4 regions of the Rhizobium sp. AN6A genome follow, and region 2 is predicted to be linked to each of the others. Evidence: riboswitches for the same ligand, from Rfam matches in the RefSeq annotation. Region 2 holds a riboswitch; each other region holds the start of a gene.

The links. A riboswitch is a leader RNA that binds a small molecule or an ion and turns the genes downstream of it on or off. The one in region 2 is predicted to bind cobalamin.
Positions count from the first base shown of each region.
Region 1: it holds a riboswitch for cobalamin, as region 2 does, so the genes downstream of both, CRO62_RS03685 (DUF1852 domain-containing protein) here and nrdH (glutaredoxin-like protein NrdH) in region 2, are expected to answer to the same signal.
Region 3: it holds a riboswitch for cobalamin, as region 2 does, so the genes downstream of both, bluB (5,6-dimethylbenzimidazole synthase) here and nrdH (glutaredoxin-like protein NrdH) in region 2, are expected to answer to the same signal.
Region 4: it holds a riboswitch for cobalamin, as region 2 does, so the genes downstream of both, CRO62_RS22015 (CbtB domain-containing protein) here and nrdH (glutaredoxin-like protein NrdH) in region 2, are expected to answer to the same signal.

Region 1 is NZ_OCNC01000002.1:499,264-505,240, reverse strand. It holds gene ggt (gamma-glutamyltransferase) at 1-640, opposite strand, end outside; cobalamin riboswitch at 1,348-1,561, shown strand; gene CRO62_RS03685 (DUF1852 domain-containing protein) at 1,664-2,641, shown strand; gene CRO62_RS03680 (methionine synthase) at 2,667-3,695, shown strand; gene CRO62_RS03675 (helix-turn-helix domain-containing protein) at 4,037-5,026, opposite strand; gene CRO62_RS03670 (LLM class flavin-dependent oxidoreductase) at 5,221-5,977, shown strand, end outside.
Region 2 is NZ_OCNC01000004.1:1,124,512-1,130,488, reverse strand. It holds gene nrdF (class 1b ribonucleoside-diphosphate reductase subunit beta) at 1-5, opposite strand, end outside; gene nrdE (class 1b ribonucleoside-diphosphate reductase subunit alpha) at 22-2,211, opposite strand; gene nrdI (class Ib ribonucleoside-diphosphate reductase assembly flavoprotein NrdI) at 2,199-2,597, opposite strand; gene nrdH (glutaredoxin-like protein NrdH) at 2,610-2,831, opposite strand; cobalamin riboswitch at 3,087-3,311, opposite strand; gene CRO62_RS17980 (nucleoside triphosphate hydrolase) at 3,444-4,073, opposite strand; gene CRO62_RS17975 (ATP-binding cassette domain-containing protein) at 4,070-4,852, opposite strand; gene CRO62_RS17970 (ABC transporter permease) at 4,852-5,934, opposite strand.
Region 3 is NZ_OCNC01000004.1:2,656,746-2,662,722, forward strand. It holds gene CRO62_RS25685 (NADP-dependent malic enzyme) at 1-910, shown strand, start outside; gene CRO62_RS25690 (DUF2865 domain-containing protein) at 1,069-2,172, shown strand; gene bluB (5,6-dimethylbenzimidazole synthase) at 2,242-2,958, opposite strand; cobalamin riboswitch at 3,056-3,242, opposite strand; gene CRO62_RS25700 (TolB family protein) at 3,413-4,243, opposite strand; gene CRO62_RS25705 (glyoxalase superfamily protein) at 4,436-4,813, shown strand; gene CRO62_RS25710 (NAD+ synthase) at 4,963-5,977, opposite strand, start outside.
Region 4 is NZ_OCNC01000004.1:1,930,415-1,936,391, reverse strand. It holds gene CRO62_RS22040 (MerR family transcriptional regulator) at 1-71, shown strand, start outside; gene CRO62_RS22035 (GNAT family N-acetyltransferase) at 277-765, shown strand; gene CRO62_RS22030 (type 1 glutamine amidotransferase family protein) at 787-1,353, shown strand; gene CRO62_RS22025 (hypothetical protein) at 1,460-1,774, opposite strand; gene CRO62_RS22020 (CbtA family protein) at 1,779-2,495, opposite strand; gene CRO62_RS22015 (CbtB domain-containing protein) at 2,506-2,688, opposite strand; cobalamin riboswitch at 2,855-3,080, opposite strand; gene CRO62_RS22010 (c-type cytochrome) at 3,172-4,092, opposite strand; gene CRO62_RS22005 (c-type cytochrome) at 4,178-4,612, opposite strand; gene CRO62_RS22000 (LysE family translocator) at 4,728-5,357, opposite strand; gene CRO62_RS21995 (helix-turn-helix transcriptional regulator) at 5,491-5,977, shown strand, end outside.

The DNA.
Region 1 (5,977 bases), on a different contig from region 2:
CGGAGGTGTCAAAGAAATAGGACCGGGGTTCTGTATATTTCTTCAACCGGTCCCCCTCGGACGCGATCAGGGAGGCAAGACGCGGCGACACCTTAAAGCCCTCGGTAGCCAGCGTTTCGGCCGGCTTCAGGAGGCTTGCCCATTCCGCCTTTCCATAGCGTTTATGGGCTTCCTCCAGAAGTCGCACCGTTCCCGGCGTGCCAACAGAGCGGCCGCCGACCACTGCGTTCATGAATTTTAACGGTTGACCTTTGTCATCCAGGAAGAGCTTTGGCGTGGCTTCCATCGGCGCGGTCTCGCGGCCGTCAAATGTCGTCAGCTTGCTGCTTTTTGCGTCGTAATAGACCAGGAAGGCACCCCCACCGAGTCCGGAACTCTGCGGTTCAACGAGGCCGAGCATGGCCTGCACCGCCACCATTGCATCGATGGCGTTGCCGCCCCTGGCGATCACATCACGCCCTGCCTCAGTCGCCAGCGGATTGGCCGCCGCTACCATGAAGCTCTTTGACTCGATGCGTTTGGCAGTCGCAATATCGGTCGCTTTTTCGGGCGCCACCGTGTCGGACGCCTGCTGCGCGGAGGCGACCGCGGTGGAAAGCATCAGGGCGAAAAATCCCTCACTGAGAAATCTCATTTTCATCAGCCAAATCCTCCAGCGACGTACAACTCGTTAATGTAGTAGGGCATTCAACTGAGCCAGCAGGTAGGCCGAACCTTTATCGACCACGGCACGGCCACTTTTAGAACTCTTCCTTCACTGCTGCAAAGCTTCGGCCTTCACCGGTATTTCAGCCCCGTCCGTTGGCTCGCCCCGCTATTGAGCGTCTGTCTGGCGCGCCGCTCTTTTTCGGCACTATGGTGGCTGTTTCGCCGCATGTCCATCATGTCGAAGGGTCGACCTATCGTTGGAAAACGGAAATCTGCTCATTCCCATCCGACAAGCCTGTCGAGTTGGTATATGGCGGCGGACTTCTCTGCCTTCTTCAGGAAACCGGAAGGAGCTAAAGCCTACTGACATCGAATGGAGCGAAAGGGCAATAAATGCAGGCGCTGTTGTCTCCACGCATCTGCTTTAATAACGGCGTCGCCGGTTCTGATCCTTTCAACTGCGTGGCGTGAGACGTCTACTATTGCCCGGAAGCTGTCATCACGCACGCTTACCTGCGCTTGTCGGAATCGAACCGACAGTCGACGATTCATCTTTAGTTTGCCACGGCCAGGTCCGCGTATGTGAGAATCGTCTGATACCGCCGAATGCAATCTATTCGGTCAGAACCTACGATGCAGCGCAGACTTAAGGACATAAAGATATCGTTATATGATGTTGACCGATGACGTGGCTTACAATATGGTCATCACGCCTAAGGTTCCCCAGTCGTTGCACGCAACGTGCCGGGGCTAAGAGGGAAGTCGGTGCTCCGTGTTATGCGGAAAAGCCGACGCTGCCCCCGCAACTGTAAGCGGCGAGCTGAAGTCCAATATGTCACTGGTTTACCCCGGGAAGACGGACGGAAGTGATGATCCGTGAGCCAGGAGACCTGCCTTTGGTGAAATAACGTCCACGGGCGGGGTGTCCCAGTGTGCCGTAGCAAAGGCTGCATTGTTGCGGCCTGTCTTGCTATGCGTCCGCAGACCCATGCCCCCAACTTTATAGGGGCACAACATGTCTCAGACCTGCATTTTTACGATCACGAGCGTACCCTTCGATGAGGACTATCGTCCTTCAGAACATACGCGCATCACCACCAATTTCGCCAATCTGGCCAGGGGCGAAAAGCGGCAGGAGAACCTGCGCAATGTCCTGCGCATGATCGATAGCCGCTTCAACGCCCTCGCGCACTGGGATAATCCCAAATCGGACCGATACTCGGTAGCGTTGGAGATCATTTCGGTCGACATGAGCTTCGATGTTGCAGGTGAAAAATTTCCCCTCATCGAGATACTGAAGACGACGATCATCGATCACAAAACCAGTGAACGTATCGACGGCATTGTGGGGAATAACTTCTCCTCCTATGTGCGGGACTACGACTTCAGCATTGTGCTGCCGGAGCATAACAAGGGCGTTCCTGCCTTCAGCATTCCGGCCGACTTCGGCGACCTGCATGGAAACCTGTTCAAGTCTTTTCTGCGGTCGGATGCCTACCGTTCGCACTTTCGCAAGCCGCCGGTCATTTGCATCAGCGCCTCGACCAGCAAGACCTATTACCGGACCGAAAATCATCACCCCGTGATGGGCGTCGAATACCGGCAGAATGGGTTCTCGTCCACCGACCAGTATTTCGGGAAAATGGGATTGCAGGTTCGCTACTTTATGCCTGCGGGCAGCGTTGCGCCGCTGGCGTTCTATTTTGTTGGGGACTTGCTGGGCGACTACTCCAATATTGAGCTAATCGGCGTCATCAGCACGATGGAAACGTTTCAGAGAATTTATCGCCCCGAAATCTACAATGCGAACGCAGCAGCCGGGACATTTTACCAGCCCAACCTAAAGCACCAGGACTATTCGCTGACCCGGATCATCTACGACCGCGACGAACGAAATCGCTTGGCGGTGGATCAGGGCAAGTTCACCGAAAAACACTTCATCAACCCATACCGCGCCGTCCTTGAGCAATTGTTTGCTCACTGCCCCGCCTGATCATCACTTAGAAGAGGTCCCCATCGTGAAGAAACTTCTCCCCACATCGACCGCCGGCAGCCTGCCGAAACCCTCCTGGCTTGCGCAGCCCGAAAAACTGTGGTCGCCCTGGAAACTGGAGGGCGAGGAATTGCTGGAAGGTAAAAGAGACGCCCTGCGCCTTTCACTGGACGATCAGCAACAGGCCGGCATCGACATCGTCAGTGATGGCGAGCAAACACGCCAACATTTCGTCACGACTTTCATCGAGCACCTCGACGGGGTCGATTTTGCAAAACGCGAAACCGTCAGAATTCGCGATCGCTACGATGCGAGTGTCCCGACAGTCGTCGGCGCCGTGTCTCGCCAGAAGTCCGTGTTCGTCGAAGACGCCAAGTTTTTGCGTCAACAGACCAAACAACCCATCAAATGGGCTTTGCCGGGTCCGATGACGATGATCGATACTCTCTTTGACGGCCATTATAAGAGCCGTGAAAAGCTTGCCTGGGAATTTGCCGGGATACTTAACGAGGAAGCAAAGGAATTGGAGGCTGCCGGCGTCGATATTATCCAGTTCGACGAACCTGCCTTCAACGTTTTCTTTGACGATGTGAATGACTGGGGTGTCGCCACTTTGGACAGGGCAATTGAAGGGCTGAAGTGCGAGACCGCCGTCCATATCTGCTACGGTTACGGCATAAAGGCCAATACGGATTGGAAAAAGACACTCGGGTCAGAATGGCGGCAGTATGAGGAAACTCTCCCCAAGCTGCAGAAATCCGGCATCGGTATGATCTCACTCGAATGCCACAATTCTCATGTTCCAATGGATCTTCTGGAACTTGTTCGAGGTAAGAAAGTGATGGTCGGGGCCATCGATGTGGCAAGCGATACCATCGAAACCCCGGAGGAAGTCGCTGCAACGCTGCGCAAGGCGCTTAAGTTTGTCGACGCAGATAAACTTTGCCCCTGCACCAATTGCGGCATGGCCCCCCTGTCTCGTCGTGTGGCAAGAGGCAAGCTGAATTCCTTGAGCGCAGGAGCTGAGATCGTCCGGAGAGAGCTCACTGTTTAATTTTTTGATAGTCTGAACCTGCGGATGGCAGCCGTTCGCCGCCACCGCGCCCATCGCGACACTTACGAATGGGCTATAAGGTCATGGCGCGGATCATCCTTAAGGCTTCGAAGGATGTCCGCGTCTTGGCGCGAAGCTGCCAAGACCGCCTGCTCAAGCCGGCCATTCCGAAGAGCAGGACGTTGCCAGATTAGAAAATTTACACATTCATTCCCCATCAACTGAGGATGTGACGGTTTTCATCCTTTCAAGGCGTAAGACAAGTCGCTTGCCATGGTAATTCCGTCGCTATCCACCGTCCACGAACCCGTATACGTCAAATGGGTGCTGCTTGCTTTGCACTACTGCACTCGATATTCGCGTGGCGCGACACCGAACTGGTTCCGAAACGACCGGCTGAAATGCGAGAGGTCATTGAACCCCCATCGGAAAGCGATCTCTCCAATAGAGCCGCCACCTTTGGCACGGAGATCGTTCGCGCATTTTTGCAACCTTTGCCGAAGCAGAAACTGGCTAAATGTCTCGCCGTTGTCTTCCAGCAGTCGGTGAACATAGCGAACCGAAATGCGGAAATGTTCGGCTGCCTTCGCCGGTGTCAGCGCCGGATCTGCCGCATGCGAAGTGATGTAATTGATCAGGGAAAAAGCGAGCTGATTGCGCAATGTCCCCCTGGCTCGGTCTCCCTCGCGATCGGATACGCCGAGAACCAACGCAACCAGTTCCACCAAATGGTTGGTGATGGAAAAGGACGCGGCGGCGTCTAGATGCTCGGCATTCATCGCAATCGATGACAGATAGTCTGTCGCAAGACGCGCAAGTGGAGCACTGCTGCTTATTTTAGTGGCCATCAGTCTGTCGGGTTGCTTCAGAAGAGGCTGCAGAATTGCCTTGGGAATGCGGAACGAATGCTGGGTCCAACTGTCGCTGCAGTAGTCGTTGATATATGGCTCGGTCGAATCGACGATCGAGAAATCACCGTGCTGCAAAAGCGCTTCCCTGCCGTTCTGCATCATCCGGCAGTGACCTTCCACTTGTAGATTGAGGAAGTACACCTGTTCGGGCATTCGGCTGATTTCCTGCCTGCGGCGATGAATTTTTTGCCTGCTCGACGAAATTGTCGTGACGTTGATCGAGTTTAGCAGCTTGGCACGAACGTGGCCGAAAAACGGGGCATGCCCTTCTGTTGTCGAGTTCAAAGCGACGTATTCCTGGCAGAGCACCTCTTTCCAGAAAGGGAAACGGTCCTTCTGCGGCAATTCGGTTGCGTTCCAGACAGTCATTTCCAGCGCCTCCGTCAGCGACGATTGTCGCAATGGTGAGGCAAAAAACATGCCAAGCAATCATCGTCTGCTGGGACGATCGACCCGAACCTGGGCCATTCCGCAGTCTTCGGGCATGAAGATGATGAACACCTTTATGGCCAGTGTCACTTTGCGCACAGAAACTGTTCACTGTGAGCCAAGACGCATGTTGCGTTGCGGCATAAGCTTGTTTCCGGGAACAAAGACAACAAACAGGAGAAGCTATGCGCAAGCGTCTGATATTCAATTGTTTTACCATGAACGTCCCTTCGCACATCTATCATGGAACGTGGCGGCATCCGAAAAATGAACTGGCCAATTTCAACGATTTCGCAACATGGGCCAACCTCGTCAAGAAGCTGGAGCAGGGCAAATTCGACGCGATCTTCTTTGCCGATATCCTGGGTGTCGATCCCGCCTATGACGGGAAATGGGATACATACTTCCAGCAAGGCCTTCACATGCCTTGCAACGACACCTTCACGCTCTGCGCTGCTCTGGCAGGCGTGACGAAGGATCTGGGGCTTGTCTTTACGAGTTCGCTTCTTTCCGAACACCCATTCGCGTTTGCCAAGAAGGCATCGACCCTCGATCACATCAGCGGCGGCCGCATCGGCTGGAACATCGTCACGAGCGTGACCGACAACGCTGCACGGAATTTCGGCTTCGACAAGATCGTCCCCCACGATCAGCGCTATGACTGGGCGGATGAATACATGGATGTGCTTTATAAGCTCTGGGAGGGGTCCTGGGATGCAGGTGCAATGATTGCGGACCGGGAAAGCGGCGTCTTCAGCGACCATACCAAGGTGCACCGCATCAACCATCAGGGCGAGCGCTACAGGGTTCAGGGGCCGCATCTCGTCAGCCCCTCGCCACAGCGCACGCCGATGTTATATCAGGCCGGCGCGTCGAAGCGCGGAAGCCAGTTTGCGGCGCAGCATGCCGAAGGAACATTCGTCCTCTATCCAAATGTGAACG
Region 2 (5,977 bases):
TTCATTGTCTTGTCCCTCAAGTCAGAGCGTGCAGGATACGCAGCCCTGAACCTGCGTGCCTTCCAGCGCCATCTGGCGCAAACGGATGTAATAGATGGTCTTGATGCCTTTTTTCCAGGCGTAGATCTGCGCCCGGTTGATATCGCGCGTCGTCGCCGTATCGCGGAAGAACAGCGTCAGCGACAGGCCCTGATCGACGTGCTGGGTGGCCGCCGCATAGGTGTCGATGATCTTTTCCGGACCGATTTCGTAGGCATCCTGATAATATTCGAGATTATCGTTCGAAAGATAAGAAGCCGGGTAATAAACGCGGCCGATCTTGCCTTCCTTGCGAATTTCAATCTTCGAGACGATGGGATGGATCGAGGACGTCGAATGGTTGATGTAGGAGATCGAGCCAGTGGGCGGCACGGCCTGAAGGTTCTGGTTATAGAGGCCGGTCTCCATGACGGCCTGCTTCAACGCTTTCCAGTCCTCCTGTGTCGGAATGGAAATGCCGGCTTTCTCAAAGAGATCGCGGACCTTTTCCGTCGCAGGCAGCCATTCCCGGTCGGTATATTTATCGAAGTAATCGCCCGAGGCATATTTGGAGTTTTCAAAGCCCTTGAAACTCTGGCCCCTTTCCGCGGCGAGGCGATTGCTGGCGCGGATGGCGTGATAGGTCACCGTGTAGAAATAGATATTGGTGAAATCGATGCCTTCTTCCGAGCCGTAGAAGATGCGCTCGCGCGCCAGATAGCCATGCAGGTTCATCTGACCAAGCCCGATGGCGTGGCTCGCATCATTGCCCTTTTCCACGGAAGGGACAGACGAGATGTGGCTCATGTCAGAAACAGCCGTCAGCGCCCGGATGGAGGTTTCGATCGTCTTGCCGAAATCGGCCGAATCCATTGCTGAAGCAATGTTGAGCGAGCCGAGATTGCAGGAAATATCCTTGCCCATATGGCTGTAAGAGAGATCGTCGTTGAACTCGCTCGCCTCGCTGACCTGCAGGATTTCCGAGCAGAGATTGCTCATGCTGATGCGGCCGGCGATCGGATTGGCGCGGTTAACCGTATCCTCGAACATGATGTAGGGGTAACCGCTTTCGAACTGGATTTCTGCGATGACCTGGAAGAACTCGCGTGCCTTGATCTTCTTCTTACGGATGCGGCTGTCTGCGACCATTTCCTGATATTTTTCGCTGACGGAAATCTCGGTAAACGGCACGCCATAGACCCGCTCAACATCATAGGGCGAGAACAGGTACATATCCTCGTTGTTTCTCGCGAGTTCGAAGGTGATATCAGGGATCACCACGCCGAGCGAAAGGGTCTTGATGCGGATTTTTTCGTCGGCGTTTTCACGTTTCGTATCGAGGAAACGCATGATGTCCGGGTGGTGGGCATGCAGATAGACCGCGCCAGCGCCCTGGCGCGCGCCAAGCTGATTGGCGTAGGAGAACGAATCTTCCAGCAGTTTCATGACAGGAATGACGCCGGAGGACTGGTTTTCGATCTGTTTGATCGGCGCGCCGGCTTCGCGAATATTGGTCAAGGACAGTGCTACGCCACCGCCACGCTTGGAAAGCTGCAATGCTGAATTGATGGACCGGCCGATGCTTTCCATATTGTCTTCCACACGCAGCAGAAAACACGAAACCAGTTCACCACGGCTTTTCTTGCCGGCGTTGAGAAAGGTCGGGGTTGCTGGCTGGAAGCGGCCGGAAATGATTTCATCCATCAGATCGCGGGCAAGCTGCTCGTCGCCACGCGCCAGAGCCAGCGCCACCATGCAGACGCGGTCCTCATAACGCTCCAGGTAACGCTTTCCGTCGAATGTCTTCAGCGTATAGGACGTATAATATTTGAAGGCGCCGAGGAATGTCGGAAAACGGAACTTTCTGGCATAGGCCTCGTCGTAGAGGTCACGGACGAAATTGAAGGAATACTGGTCCAGCACCTCCTGTTCGTAATATCCCTCGGTCACGAGATAATCGAGCTTTTCCCTGAGATTATGGAAAAACACCGTGTTCTGGTTGACGTGCTGGAGGAAATATTGCCGTGCCGCAAGGCGGTCCTTGTCGAGCTGGATCTTCCCGTTTTCATCGTAAAGGTTCAGCATCGCGTTCAGCGCGTGATAGTCCAGTCCCGCGTCCAGGTGTTTCTGCGCGGCGGTTACTTGTTGTTTGGCATCCGTGTTGCGCACCGCGCTCGAGGTCAGCGTGTCCAAAATCGTTCCAATCCATGATTGACGTTGGCGACATCTTCCTCCGTGCCGAGAAGCTCGAAGCGGTAGAGAAACGGCACCGCGCATTTACGCGACACGATATCTCCGGCGGATGCGAAAGCTGCGCCAAAATTCGTATTTCCCGCCGCGATGACGCCGCGAATGAGATTTCGGTTTGAGGGCTCGTTCAAAAACCGGATAACCGGTTTCGGTACCGCTCCTTTCATGCCGCCGCCCCCATAGGTGGGGGTGACGAGAACATAGGGCTCCGACACGTGAGGAACGTCTTCCTCGGCGCCGAGCGGCAGGCGAAGCAATCGTCGCCCCAGTTTCTGAAGGAAGCGATGAGTGTTCTCAGACCGGCTGGAATAATAGACGATCAGCCCCATCGCACCGCCTCCTCAGCTGATCGAGCCAATCATGTCCGGACGGAAACCCGCCCAATGGCGTTCGCCGGCAACGACCACGGGAACCTGCATGTAACCAAGGCCGCGAACGCGATCGAGGGCATCCGCATCTTCGGAGATATCGACGATCTCATAGCTGACGCCGATGCGGTCAAGCGCACGATAGGTGGCAGTGCACTGGACGCAGGCGGGTTTGCTGTAAACGGTGACGGTCATTGTTTCCTCTTTCGAAGCCGCCTTTACGCACGGCTCAACATTGCCCGCCTGCAATCGCAAGCGGGTGGCGACGGTTCTCTCATTCTGGCGAGGCGCGCGGCTTAGGCCGCGTAAGATCGCTGTCTACGCCGACGAGCGTAGAAACTCATAAAAATGCACTGGCATGACTTCACCCCGAAGCTTGTTCTGGAGGGGGCAGAAAAGGGCGCACGCAATTCATTTGCGTCATACACCTTCCTTCCGGACACCCCGCCCGTGGACGTTTTCGCTCAAGGCAGGTCTCCTGACTTGCGGGTCAAAACATCCATTCCCACCTTCCCGGAGCTTTTAGCTCCAGTGGCTCAAATCGGAACGATGCTCACCGCTTACAGTTGCGGGGGCAGTTTCGGCATTGCTTCACCATAATGGTGTTGCGCACCGAATTCCCGTCTTAGCTCCCGACGCTTGCGAATCGAAAGAACCTTGAACACCACATATAGTATATGAGGAATTTTTTTCGTCAATAATTAGACATGCCAAAGCCCCACCCTGTGGATCAAAAAGATTCAACACATGGTCAACAAAGGCTTAACGGGAAATGCTCGATGCCGCCTACGGACGGAAGCGGCGGGTTTATTCCCAGATATCGATGCGAATATCGGCGGGGCGGGAGTTCTCGATCACCCGCTTTCCGTTGGGAAGATCGTTTTCGAAAAGTTTGGCGTGAATCTCGGTCGCATCGAGACCATAGCCCTGCCATCTATCCCTCAGGCGTTCCTCGAGCACCGCAACGGATGGGCCTACGAAGACGGTAAGATCGAAGCTGCCGGAAAGCTTCGTCCACGGCGCCTCGTTCAACAGCAGATAGTTGCCTTCGGCAAGGATGAAGCGTGTCTCGGGCGCGATGGCGCGAGCGGAGGCAATGGCTATTTCGCGGGAGCGGTCAAAAACCGGGACAAGAACTTCCTGCCCGCCCTGACGAACTGCGGAGACGATATCAAGAAAGCCGCGCACGTCGAAGGTTTCCGGTGCGCCTTTTCGCGGCAAGAGCCCCCGTTCTTCGAGAATACCGTTATCCATATGGAAGCCGTCCATGGGCAGGACAGCCGCAGCCTCGCCGCCCGCCACGAGGGCACCGCACAGGGCATCCGCCAGCGTAGATTTGCCGGCCCCAGGGGGACCGGCAATGGCAATGATAAAACGAGATTTATCCTCTGCCCGCCGAAGAACGTCTTCGACGATCGTTTCAAGCTTCAGCGTCATGCGGCCAGCGTTTCCTTTGGCGCTTCCTTGGCGCCCGTCATGAAGGCGACAGCGTCGGACATGGTATAGTCCTTCGGATTGATGACGCACAAACGCTTGCCCAGCCGATGAATATGAATCCGGTCAGCAACCTCGAAAACATGCGGCATGTTGTGCGAGATGAGAACGATCGGTAGCCCTCGCGAGCGCACATCCAGAATGAGCTCGAGAACGCGGCGGCTTTCCTTGACGCCGAGCGCCGCCGTCGGTTCGTCAAGGATGACAACCTTGGAGCCGAAGGCGGCTGCACGCGCCACCGCAACACCCTGGCGCTGGCCACCGGAGAGGGTTTCCACCGCCTGATTGATGTTCTGGATCGTCATCAGGCCGAGTTCAGAGAGTTTCTCACGGGCAAACTTTTCCATCGCCGGACGGTCCAGTGCCCTGAACAGGCTTCCCTGAATGCCGGGTTTGCGGATTTCACGGCCGAGAAACATATTGTCGGCTATGGACAATGCGGGAGACAGCGCAAGGTTCTGATAAACGGTTTCGATACCAGCCTTGCGCGCCTCGATCGGCGAGCGGAACTGTACCGGCTTGCCTTCCAGCCTGATCTCCCCTTCGTCGGGTGTTACCGCACCGGAAATCGCCTTGATGAGAGAGGATTTTCCAGCGCCGTTATCACCGATGACGGCGAGGATTTCGCCCGGATAAAGGTCAAAATCGGCATTGTCGAGCGCAGTCACACGACCGTAGCGTTTAACGAGATTGCGTGCTGTGAGGATAGGTTCTTTTGCCATCAGCCTGCTACCTTTCTGATCCACTGGTCGATTGCGACAGCCAAGATGATAAGGACGCCAATCAACAGATAGGTCCATTGTGGGTCTGTTCCGATAAGTCGCAAGCCGAGAGAGAAGACACCGACGATCAGCGCGCCGAAGATCATGCCCATGATCGAGCCGCGTCCGCCAAACAGCGATATGCCGCCGATGACCACTGCGGTGATGGATTCGATGTTGGCGAACTGACCAGCGGTCGGCGATACCGAGCCGATGCGGCCGATGAGAGCCCAGCCCGCGAAGGCGCAGATAAGCCCGGAAAGTGTGTAGACGGTCGTCAGCATGCGCTTGACGTTAACGCCGGCAAGTTCGGCTGCGTCAGGATCATCACCAACTGCATAGAGATGTCGACCCCAGGCGGTGCGATTCAGCACATACCAGAGCAGGGCAACGAGCAGAACCATGGCAATGACGCCATAGGTGAAGACGGCGCTGCCGATGCGGATATTGTTGCCAAAGAACTGGAGAATGGGCGCTTGTTGGACGATATCCTGTGAGCGGATCGTTTCGTTGGCCGAATAGAGGAAATTGGTGGCCAATACGATCTGCCACATGCCGAGTGTGACGATGAAGGGCGGCAGCCGCATGCGCGAAACCAGCACGCCATTGATAAAGCCACAAAATGCGCCGACTGCGAGACCGCAGATAATCGAGAGTTCGGCAGGCAAACCATAGCGGAACGTAAACTGTCCCATGACGACGGAGGACAGAACCATGATCGCACCGACCGAAAGATCGATACCTGCTGTCAGAATGACTAGCGACTGTGCCGCGCCGACGATGCCGACGATTGCCACCTGCTGAAGGATAAGGGTCAGCGAAAAGGCCGAGAAAAACTTGCCGCCCAGGGTCATGCCGAAGACAGCCAGCGACAACACCAGAACGATCAGCGGTACGGCTGCCGGGCTGGAATGCAGAAAGTGCTGGAATTTTTCAAGCAAACTCTTGTTGTGCGTATCGAAAGCAGCGACCTGGGTCGAACTTCCCGACAGCACTTTTTCAAATTCATTATGCGGTTGAGCCCGCACTGGCTGATCGCTCATGGATTTTCCTCCCGATCGCTCCATCACATCAGCCCCGAACCCG
Region 3 (5,977 bases), 1.5 Mb from region 2:
GCGCGCCGCACAGGTGCTTCTGGAAGAAGGCACCGGCATCCCGATCCTCATCGGTCGCCCGCAGATCATCGAAACGCGCCTGAAGCGCTTCGGCCTGCGCATCCGTCCGAATACCGATTTTGCGGTGGTCAATCCCGAAGACGATCCGCGTTACCGCGACTACGTCGATGATTATTTCGCCCTCGTCGGCCGCGCCGGCATCAACCCGGAGGCGGCCCGCACCATCGTGCGCACCAACTCCACGGTCATCGGCGCGCTGTCGGTGAAGCGTGGTGAGGCGGATGCGCTGATCTGCGGTCTGGAAGGCCGTTACGACCGGCACCTGCGCGACGTGAACCAAATCATCGGCAAGCAGGAAAGCGTTCGCTCTTTCGCAGGCCTCAGCCTGCTCATCACCCAGCAGGGCGCGCTGTTCCTCACCGACACCTTCGTCAACAACGATCCGACCTCCGAAGAAGTGGCTGAAATGGCCATTCTCGCGGCAAAGGAAATCCGCCGCTTCGGCATCACGCCGAAGATCGCGCTCGCCAGCCACTCCAATTTCGGGTCGCGCGATTCGGAAAGCGCCCGCAAGATGCGCCGCGCCCTGAAGATCGTGCAGGCAGCGGCACCCGAATTGGAAGTGGACGGCGAAATGCAGGGCGGCTCGGCACTTTCGGAAGCGCTGCGCAAGCGCGCGATGCCCAACAGCGTGCTGACCGGCGAAGCGAACCTGCTGGTCTTCCCGAACCTCGATGCCGCAAACATCACGCTCGGCGTCACCCGCACGCTGACGGAGGGCCTGCATGTCGGCCCCATCCTGCTTGGCACGGCACTTCCCGCCCACATCCTGTCGCCCAGCGTCACCTCGCGCGGCGTTGTCAACATGGCGGCCTTTGCCGTCGTGCAGGCATCGCACCCTTCGGTGTGATGTTGTGGGGGTGTGATGTTGCGGGCGCATTAACGCAATTTTGAACATGCTGTTGCCGCATTGCGGCAACAGCTTATGTTATCTTCCTGAAACACGGATTTCGTGAAGTATAACGCCCTCTCCTCCCGCGCTGAGGGAGACATCGAACGGACGGACAATTGACCCGGCACCACCGCCGCATCATCGGCCTCCTGCTTCCCCTTCTTTTCACAGCCCCGGTCGCCTCTTTCGCGGATGAGGTCTGCGATACGCTCCATGCGCAACTGCGCGAGCCTCCACGCGTCATCGGCAATACGGCCGAGGTACGGCGTTACGCCAATGCGCTCACCCGCCAGAACATCGAGATTCGCAGGATCAGGAACGATCTGCGCCGTTACGGCTGTTCATCCGCAAGCGTCACCGTTTATGGCAGCCCGAATGCCGACCTCTGCGCAGAGATCAGCGACGCGATGGCGGATGCGCAGAGCGAACGCGATGCCATCATCCGTGACCGCGACGATGCCATGGCGGCCCAGGGCAGCGATGATGGCGACATCAGACGCCAGCGCATTCTCGCCGCCCTTGACGCCAATGGCTGCAGCGCCATTCCGGAAACGGAAGCGCGCCAGCCGACGGCCCCCGATGTGACACGTTACCCCGACGCCTTCGGCCAACAGGGCAATCCGCCGGGACAGGCAGGGCTTTCGCCCTACCCCAATGCCGCTGCGGAAGGCGGGCTCCGGACGCTGTGCGTGCGCACCTGCGACGGCTCGTTTTTCCCCATCGCTTCCAATGCCTCGCCGCTCGATTTCCGTGCGCAGGCCGAACAATGCCAGAAAATGTGTCCGGGTACGCAGACGGAGCTTTATTTCCACTCCATGACGGAGCAGGAAACGGCTGACATGGTCTCGGCTGAAACGGGAAAGCCCTACAAGGACCTGCCGACCGCCTTTGCCTATCGAAATGCCTCAACCAAAGCCCCAGGCTGCGCCTGCAACATGGCCGCCTATCACGAGGAGATGAAGCAGCAGGAGGCTGCGCGGCCGGAAGCTGAGAAACCCTATTCCAGCATCACGACCATTCCATCACCGCAAGGTGACACCCCTCAGAAACCCACCGAACTGCAGCAGGCCGCAAAACCGCCGGAACAACCGGTTCCGGAACGCGACTATGACCCGAACAACAGCAAGGTCCGCGTCATCGGCCCTAAATTCCTGCCCGACCAGACAGGCCGGATCGACCTGAAAAACCCGGCGCTGAAGGGCATTCAGCCGCAGCAATAGCTCCTATCAAGCACCCGGTATGGAGTTGGCAACGCTCTGTCTCACTCACAAGACGGTCGCGTCTTCTCTTTACCGCCCACCCCAGCGATTGCGAAACACCAGTTCCTCCAGCGGCACGCGCTGGCGCCAACCCTTCACCGCCAGTTCCGGCTCGGTATAAAGTGTATCGACGCGGCCGAGGCATAGCCAGGCGACGATCTCGATGTGGTCGGGGATTTCCAGAATGGTGCGAATGTCGCTATCGTGGAAAATGCTGACCCAGCCGACGCCGATGCCTTCGGCGCGCGCTGCAAGCCACAGGTTCTGGATGGCGCAGACGGTGGAATAGACATCCGTGCGCGGATTGTGGGTGCGGCCCAGCACCATCTTGCCGCCACGTGTCGGATCGCAGGTGACGCAGATGCTGAGCGGCGCCTTGCGGATGCCCTCAAGCTTGAGGCTGCGGTAAAGCGCCTGCTGCTCCCCCTCGAACATCGCCGCCGCCTCGCCATTGGCGCGGCTGAAGGCAACCCAGGCTGCCTGCCTGACCGCACCGTCAGTGACGAGCGTGAAATTCCACGGCTGCATGAAACCGACGGAGGGCGCGGAATGCGCCGCCTTCAGCAAGCGCTCGACCACATCTTCCGGCAATGGATCCGGAAGGAACTGATCGCGCACATCACGGCGGGTTTCGATGGCACGGTAGATCGCCTCTCGCTCCCCCTCGGAAAACGGGTAGGCGGGCGAAAGCGCGTGATCGAATGCATTGCCGTCGAGCGAACTGGTCGCGAGTGGATCGGTCGGCATCGTCTATCCCCAACAATGCTGGCGCGCTGCCACGAAAACCGGCTCCGGTTTTCGCCTGCACAACGCGCTGCTGCAACAACCTGCCGCCGTCCACGCGGTCTGGTCTATCCTGTCAGGCCGGTCTTCTGACTCGGCTTCATCCGCCCGCTTTCGCCTTCCCGAATGGATTCAGTGGCATCAAGAAAAAGGGCATCCGCCTCACAGCGCTGGGCACGTTCCGGTCTTGCACCGGATTCCCGATTCTCCCGCCGTAAAGGGCGGGCACCTGACGAAGAAGCTTATGAGCAACAAAGATTGCAAATACAAGTATCTTGCGCAGCGATGCGGCAATGTGACCGTGGCCTCACCTGCGTCATCGCGGCCTTGAGCCGGAATTCCAACCAGCTCAGCTCTTTCGGCTGAAAAGCGGCCTTTCGCCGCGCAGACGCGCGCCGGCTGAAGCACCCCTACCGCATCACCCAACGGGAAAATACCGCACATAAGCGAACTCATCCCCGTCAGGTGACCAGTTGGGCGAATTCATCGTTCCCTGCCCGCCGAAAAGGTCAAACAGCGTCTCGACATTGCCGCCATCCATATCCATCAGCCGCACGCGCACATCGAGGTCGCGCGGATGGTCGAAGACATCGGCGTCGTAGGAGACGAAGACGACCTTGTCACCGCTGGGGGACGGATGCGGGAACCAGTCGCCATAGGCGCTGTCAGTGATACGCTCGACGGCCGAGCCATCCACCCGCACCCGCCAGATCTGCATCTGGCCGGTGCGGCTGGAGTTGAAATAGATCCATTCTCCATCCGACGAATAATCCGGCCCGTCATTACGGCCTTCACCATGGGTAAGGCGTGTCTCAACGCCGCTGTCTATGTCCATGGAATAAATATCGAAAACCTGATCGCGAATGCCGCAATAGGCGAAACCTTTCCCGTCCGGCGACCAGCCGTGCCAGTAGGAGGGAAGGTTCCTCGTCATCAGCCGCGGCGTTCCGCCCGTCGATGGCAAAAGGTAGATGGCACTCTTGCCGAACTCCACCTTGTCGGAAATGGCATAAAGCGAACCGTCAGGCGAAATGCCGTGGTCATTGTTGCAGATTGTCGCAAAGCCGGTATCGACCGTTTCCGGCGAAGGGTCGCCGGCAAGTGACAGGCGGTAAAGCAGGCCATCGCAGTTCAGAAGCAGATATTTCCCGTCCGGCGACCAGTTCGGCGCCTCAAACAGCTCCGGCGTCTGCCAGACCACCCGCATCTGCCGGGTGCGGATGTTGAAGATTTCGATGGAACTGCGCATGCTGCCTCCCGGGCCTGTCGATCGTCTGACGTGGAGCGTTGAATGGCACAAACATTCCGTTTGCATCCACCACCGCCGTGACTATGATCCTATTGCCGCAGGCACCGCCCTGCAAATTCAAATAGGAAAAAACAGCAGCGTTCCGGCACCGCCCGCACCCCTGCCCGTTTCTCCCAGATCCGAGGTTCCGCGATGAATACCATCGCCGATCACGGCATCCGCTTCGGTCGGATCGCCGCAATGCTTCCTGTCAAGAATATCGAAAAGGCCCATGACTTTTATGTCCGTGTGCTGGGCTTTGAAAAGACCTTCGAAAACGGCAACCCTGTCGGTTTCATGATCCTGAAACAAGGTAGTGCCGAGTTGCACCTGACATTGCAGTCAACGCACAAACCGGCCCCCTTCAATGTGGCGCATATGCTGGTCAGCGACGTCGACGCGCTGCACGCGCTTTGCAAAAGCCACGGGCTTCGCATCATCAAAAGTCTTCAAGACAAGGATTATGGCCTGCGGGCCTTCGTTTTCGAAGACCCGGATGGCAACCGCATCGATGTGGGGCAGGTTATTTAACGAGATAGGGAAACGGCGCGGCGTGTCCGCGCCGTTGGAGGGAAATGATGCGTCTTCGACATCGATATATGGCGAAGTCGCAGCATCCGCACTCCGTCACCCCGAACTAAACCCGGGGTCCAGCAAGCTCCCTCCACGCCGTCCTTCGACTACCTGTCCCTGAACCGGTTGGTAATCGGATAACGGCGATCGCGGCCGAAGTTCTTCTTGGTGATCTTCACCCCGGGCGCGGATTGGCGGCGTTTGTATTCGGCGAGATAGAGCAGATGCTCGATCCGGTGCACCGTCGCGATATCATGGCCACGCGCGAGGATTTCCTCGACCGACATTTCCTTTTCCACCAGGCACTCCAGAATATCGTCCAGCACCGGATAGGGCGGCAGTGAATCCTGGTCTGTCTGGTTGGGGCGCAATTCGGCGGATGGCGCCTTGGAGATGATATTGGCGGGGATCACTTCGCCGGACGGCCCGAGCGCGCCCGGCGGCACATGGGAATTGCGCCAGCTGGAGATGGCGTAGACCTGCATCTTGTAGAGGTCCTTGATGGGATTGAAACCGCCATTCATGTCGCCATAAAGCGTCGCATACCCCACCGACATTTCCGACTTGTTGCCTGTTGTCACCACCATCGAGCCGAACTTGTTGGAAACAGCCATGAGAATGGTGCCGCGTGTGCGGCTCTGCAGGTTTTCTTCGGTAATGCCTTCTTCCGTGCCTTCGAACATTTCCGAAAGCGCCGACAGGAACCCATCCACCGGTTCGGCGATCGGCACGATATCGTAACGGCAGCCGAGCGCTCTGGCGCAATCGGCTGCGTCCTTCAGCGAATCCTCGGAGGTGTAACGATAGGGCAGCATGATGCAGCGCACCCGCTCTTCGCCCAGCGCATCAACAGCAAGCGCAGCGCAGATCGCCGAATCGATACCGCCGGAAAGGCCGAGAACCACGCTCTTGAAGCCGTTCTTGTTGACGTAATCGCGAAAGCCCAGCATGCAGGCCCGGTAATCCGCCTCCTCGCCTTCAGGGATTTTCGAGAAGGGACCGCTCTCGCAGCGCCAGCCTTCTTCGGTGCGTTTCCAGTCGGTGACGGCAAGGGTCGCCTCGAACTGGCTCATCTGGAAGGCAAGGGTCTTGTCGGCATTGAAACCGAAGCTCGCGCCGTCG
Region 4 (5,977 bases), 810 kb from region 2:
GTCATTCGATCGAGGATTGTTATGTCATCCGCGCGCTTTCCGACCATGGCATGTGCGAAGGGGAGCATTGATGCTGAAGAGCAGGCTTGACAGATTTCAGATTCGAGCGCATTGCATGGACATGATCAACGAACGCGCACCCATCTCCTGCTCGTACTTTTGGGCCTACCTGTAAAGGGCGGCTCGACAGATCATTTTGTCAACAAGCCGCCGTCAGGCGGCTTTGTTGTTTTTCAAGCGTCCTGACGGCACCGATAAAACCGAAGGACCAGAAAAATGACCGAAGATAGTTCCCTTACATTGGAAAGACCGCCCGTCGTCATCATTCGTGGCGCACGCAAGACCGATTTGCCTGAGCTCAATGAGATGATCACCCTGCTTGCCACCTTTCATGGCGATGCGGCGGCGATTACGCCGGCGAAACTGGAACGCGACCTGTTCGGCCCGCTTCCCTGGGTGCATGGGCTGGTGGCGGAAGCCGACGGCGCATTGATCGGTTACGCCCTGATGCTGCCGCTCTACAAGGCGCAGGAAGGCCGCCGCGGGCTTGAGCTGCACCATCTTTTCGTGCGTGACGGTCACCGCGGCCATGGCACCGGCCAGCACCTGGTTTCCCGCGCCCGCGATATCGCCAAGCGCCTCGGTTGCGACTATCTTTCCGTCAGCGCCACGACCGGCAATGTCGCCGCGCATCGTTTCTACGAAAGCATGGATTTCGCGCCGCGCCCGGTCACCGGCATGCGCTACATGCAGTCTATCGCCTGATTGCAACCTTCGGAGACGGCCATGACACGGATTGCCATTGCGCTTGCGCAGGATTTTGCGGACTGGGAACCGGCGCTGCTTGCTGCCGCCGCGCGCGGCTATCTCGGCGTCGAGATCGTTTACGCAACCCCGGACGGCCAGCCCGTGGTTTCAATGGGCGGGCTCAGCGTTACGCCCGACACATCCTATGACGCGCTTGATCCTGCTAACATCGATGCGCTCGTCATTCCCGGCGGCCTCAGCTGGGAAAAGGGAACGGCTGCCGATCTTGGCGGGCTGGTACAGCGGTTTCGCGAGAAGGGCCGACTGGTTGCCGGCATCTGCGCGGCTGCCAGCGCGCTTGCAGGCACGGGCGCCCTTGATGACGTCGCCCATACCGGCAATTCGCTCGCCTCTCACAAGGCCTATCCGTCCTATCGCGGCGAAGCGCTCTATCGCGACCAGCCGAAGGCGGTCAGCGATGGCGGCATCGTAACCGCAGCCGGCAGTGCACCGGTCAGTTTCGCAGTGGAAATTCTGAAACACCTCGGCCTCTTTGGTCCGGAAGCCGAGGCGGAACTTCAGGTTTTTACGGCGGAACACCGGTGAAGCTCACCTTGGTGTCGAGAGTTTTGCAGATCCTCTCATCGTCATTCCTGTGCCTGTCACAGGAATGACGGCGCGCAAAGCATGAGCGTCCAGACAATATCGCGCATTACCCGCGATCAAGCACCCTGCACGCGCGGGGCGCAGGCTCCGCTCCCTCCCCCGCAATCGCACGGCGGATATCGCGGCTGTTGAGATGCAGACTGCGACCGGCCGGCAAAGCCGAGCGTTTTATCTTGGCAAGGGCTGCGGCCGTAAAGGCAGCCTCATTCTCATGAAAATAGGCGAGCGCCGCTTCCCGTTCCGGGCTGACGCCGAGGACTGCCTTGAAAGCAAGGCGATGCACGGCGCAGGAAGCGCCGTGACCGGGAACGGCAAAACGCAGCGCATCGAGTTCGTCACTCCATTCGGCTGCGTCCTGCATGGTTTCAAGCCGACTGGAAGCGTTTCAGGAAGAACGCGCTCAATGTTCCGAGCAGGGCCCAGAAGACAAAGCTGGTCACGGTGGCGGCAACGATGAACTGGCGTTCCAGCGGCAGCGGTGCCAGCGCATGTTCACCTTCCGGCGGCAGGGGCGCGCCCACCACATGGGGTGCAACGATCAACACCAGTGCGAGCACGATTGTCCAGGGTTCGCGCCGGAACGCGATCAGCGCAATGCCGCCTGCGGTTGCCGCAACCGTCGAAAGCCACCAGATCTGCCGCGCCTCAAGCGCGGCGGCCGGGCTGCCCGGCAGTTCCGGCGGCAGGCCGATCATCGGCGCAAGCATGACGGCGGCAAAACCGGCCACACCCCACAAAAGGCCTTCGCGCCAGCCGGCATTGGTGCCGCGCAGCGAGATGAGGCCGGTCAGCACCAGCGCATAACCGATGGCGGTCAGCACGTTGGCGGCGACCGTATAGGCGGTGCGCTCGAAGCCGTCGGCCGGAGACCAGGCTTCCTCATTATGTTCGTGCGCGGGAATGGCAGCGCCGGTCGTGGCCGGAGCATCATGGCTGTGGGGCGCTTCGCCACCGGCATTTTCATAGGTTTCCGCCTTCAGGATCAGCGGCGTGGTGCCGAAAGCCTGCATGGCCGAAACGGCGAAGCCGCCAACGATGCCGACGAGGACGGCGGTAAAAACGATATTGCGAAAGAACGACATGCTTTCCCCCTCAATGGCAAGGGAAAGCATTGGCATGACGTGTGTCATGCGCGGCGTTGTGAACGGCTTCCACATGCGAAAAGCCGACAAAACCGACGACGAACAGGCCAAGCACGATCGCCGTCAGCGATTGCGCGAAGCTGCCCGTTTTTGCTGAAACGGCGGCATTTGCCGTATTCTGGTTGATGGACATGGTGACCCCTCTTACGGCGCGACCCCGCGCCTTTAGACGCGGCGGAACGGCAAAACGCCGTGCAGCCGCATGCGATACACTTCACCACGGGGATACGAGACTGACACAGGGCGGCACGTTCAAGCGCCACCACCCTGAAATTCCGCTCTTCCGGACACCCCGCCGGCATGGACATTTCTGTGATGGCAGGTCTCCTGGCTTACGGGTCAAAACCTGAAACACCTTCCCGGCATTGCCCTCGCCCATATCCGGCGAGATGCTTACCAGTGGCATTTCGTTTCAGGCTCTCCGCTCACAGTTGCGGGGGCAGCCACGAATGAGGATGTCTCCCTATCGTGTTCCCTTTTCACCTTCCGGAACGCCCGGAAGGAACCATCACAGGATCGTTATCCGATGGGTGCGGGTGGGAGTCAATGGCAGGCCGGCGTGAGAATTGCGCACTGTTGCTGGATGCCGGATCAAGTCAGGCATGACGGCAAAGGGCTACCGCGCCGGGATGGCCTTCAGATAGGCGGCGATCGCATTGCGGTCATCGGCGGTCAGATGCGCCATATTCTGCTGGACCTTGACCATGGAGCCGCCGACGCTGTCGAATTCCGGGGTGAAGCCGGTTTCCAGATAGTTGGCAATATCGGCCGCCTCCCAGCTTCCTACGCTCTGCGAGCCGGGGGTGATATCGGGAATGCGGCCCTCGCCTTCGGGATTGGGACCACCGGCCAGCCATTTGCCATCCAGAAAACCGCCAAGCGCATTGCGCGGCGTGTGGCATTCGCCGCAATGGCCCGGGCCTTCCACCAGATATTGGCCGCGCAGCAATTCGGCATTGGCATCGGCAAGCTCGACGCGGGGTGGCGCGGATGTATCGAAATAGAGGAATTTCCAGCCGCCCAATGCCATGCGCATGTTGAGGGGGAACGGCAGTTCGTGATCCGGCGCATCATTCTGGCTGGCGGGCAGAACCCGCAAATAACCGAAGAGGTCGTTGATGTCCTTCTGCGTCATGCGGGCATAGGAGGCGTAAGGGAAGGACGGGTAGAGATGTTCGCCGTTCTTGCCGACGCCGCGCGTCATCGCATCGCCGAATTCCGAAAGCGTCCAGCCGCCAATGCCATGCTGAGGATCGGAGGAAATATTGGGCACATGAAAGGTACCGAAGGGGCTTTTCAGCGCCTGCCCGCCCGAGAGCGTCAAAAGCGCATCGCCCTTGGCATCTGGTGCCGCATGGCAACTTGCGCAGCCGCCCGCCCAGAACAGCGTTTCGCCATTGGCAAGGTCCGGCTCGCCAAGGCTCACCCAGTGGCTGGGTGCCTGACGCAAAGGCGCAGTGACCCAGGCGAAAATGCCGAAACCGGCAATGGCCGCCACCGCGATCCCGCCCGCGAGCTTCGTCCAAATGGAGGCCATGACCCCTCTCCCCATTATCACCTGATGAGATCAGGCGTCATTCCCGCTGAAAAAACGCCGCCGGGAAGCGGCGTTCTTAATAGGATTATTTCTTAAGACGGTAGGTCTGGTGGCAGGCACCACAATCGGCACCGAGGGTCTGCATGGCGGTGGTCACACCTGCCTGATCGGCCGGAAGGCTGGCAAGAACCTTGTCCGCATCGGCACCGAGCTTGGCGGCCTTGGACTTGAAGTCATCGAAATTTTCCCAGATCGCGGGTGCCGCAGCACTGCCGGTCTCGCTGCCTGGGGGAAACTGGTCGGGGAAAGCCTTGGCGTTGGTGCTGATGGTCGTCACGGCAGCCTTTACGACTTCGGCGTCATAAGGCTTCTGGCCCTTGGAGATGGCAGCAAGCGCACCCATGGAGCCGCCGATCTGCTTCATCATGCCTTCACGTTTTTCGACTTCGCCGGCAGCGTAGACCGCTCCGGCGCAAAGACAGCCGAAAAGCATGGCCGCCGCGATGGTTTTCAGTTTCATACACTCTCTCCTTGATTCCGGCAGATGCCGAACGCGCGATAACGGCGCGAGGATGCCCTTTCCGCATGGCGAAAAGAAGTCACATTGCAGTGAATTTCCCCAAGAAAACAGAAGTCTAGGAGAGTGCTTCCCAAAGCGTAACCAGGGCTGCGGCAATCAGCATGAAACCGGCGGCGCGGCCGATGAAAATCGTCGCGGCAGGCGAGGAAACGAGCCATGCCCGGCTTTTATCCGCCGTCAGCGCCAGAGCGCCATAGACCGTGAACTGCGTGATGGCCACCATCGCGCCCATTACCAGCCCCTGCATCCAGATTGGACCATAGTCCGGTTTGAGGAATTGCGGATAGATCGCCATCATGAAGAGATAGGCTTTCGGATTGGAAAGGCAGGTGAGCACGGCCCGCCAGAACGCCTTTCTGACAGAGGCGCTCGCCTGCGCCTCATCGCCATTGACGGTGATAGCGCTGCGCATCAGGCCGACGCCGATCCAGACCATGTAAGCGGCGCCGGCGACCAGCAGCGGCAGGAACAGCGACGGCATCCAGGCGGCAAGCATGCCGACGCCCAACGCACCGTAAAGCGAATGCACCATGCCGCCGGCGCTCATGCCGCTTGCGGCGGAAAGCCCGGTTCTTTTTCCACCCGTCAGCGCACTTGCCAGCACGAACAGCATATCCATGCCCGGCAGGATGATGATGCCGAACAGGACCAGAAAGAAAAGCCAGAGATTTTCGGCGTAACTCATGTCAGTATCTCCCAAGACAGTTTGCGACACATTCGGGAAAACTCATGTTTCTCAATGTGTTTTGCTGCTTATAGGAAAAGCCAACTGACAGCGTTGTGTCAGTTGCGTTGGGAAACCACCGGGAAAAACGGCAATGCGCAAGGCATCGAGACTGTTCGAGATCATCCAGATCCTGCGGGTGGCGCGCAGGCCGATCACCGCGCAGACCATTGCCGAGGCACTGGAGGTCACGGTGCGCTCGGTCTATCGCGATATTTCGGCCCTTCAGACCATGCGCGTGCCGATCGAAGGCGAACGCGGCGTCGGTTACATCCTGCGTCCCGGCTTCAACCTGCCGCCGCTGATGTTTTCCATCGAGGAGACGGAGGCGATCGTGCTTGCACTCGCCATGGTCGCGCGCACTGGCGATACCGAATTGCGGCAGGCGGCCAAAAAGGTCAGCGACAAGATTGCCGCATCCCTGCCCGAACCCCTGTCGAAAACCCTGTCGGCCAATGCCCTGCACGCCTGGGGCAGCATCGCGCCCTCACCCGCCGGCGTCGATCTTGCCATGGTCAGGCGGGCGGTGCGCGACGAGGAGCGGTTGGACATAACCTATGGCGATGAAACCGGCGCGGAGA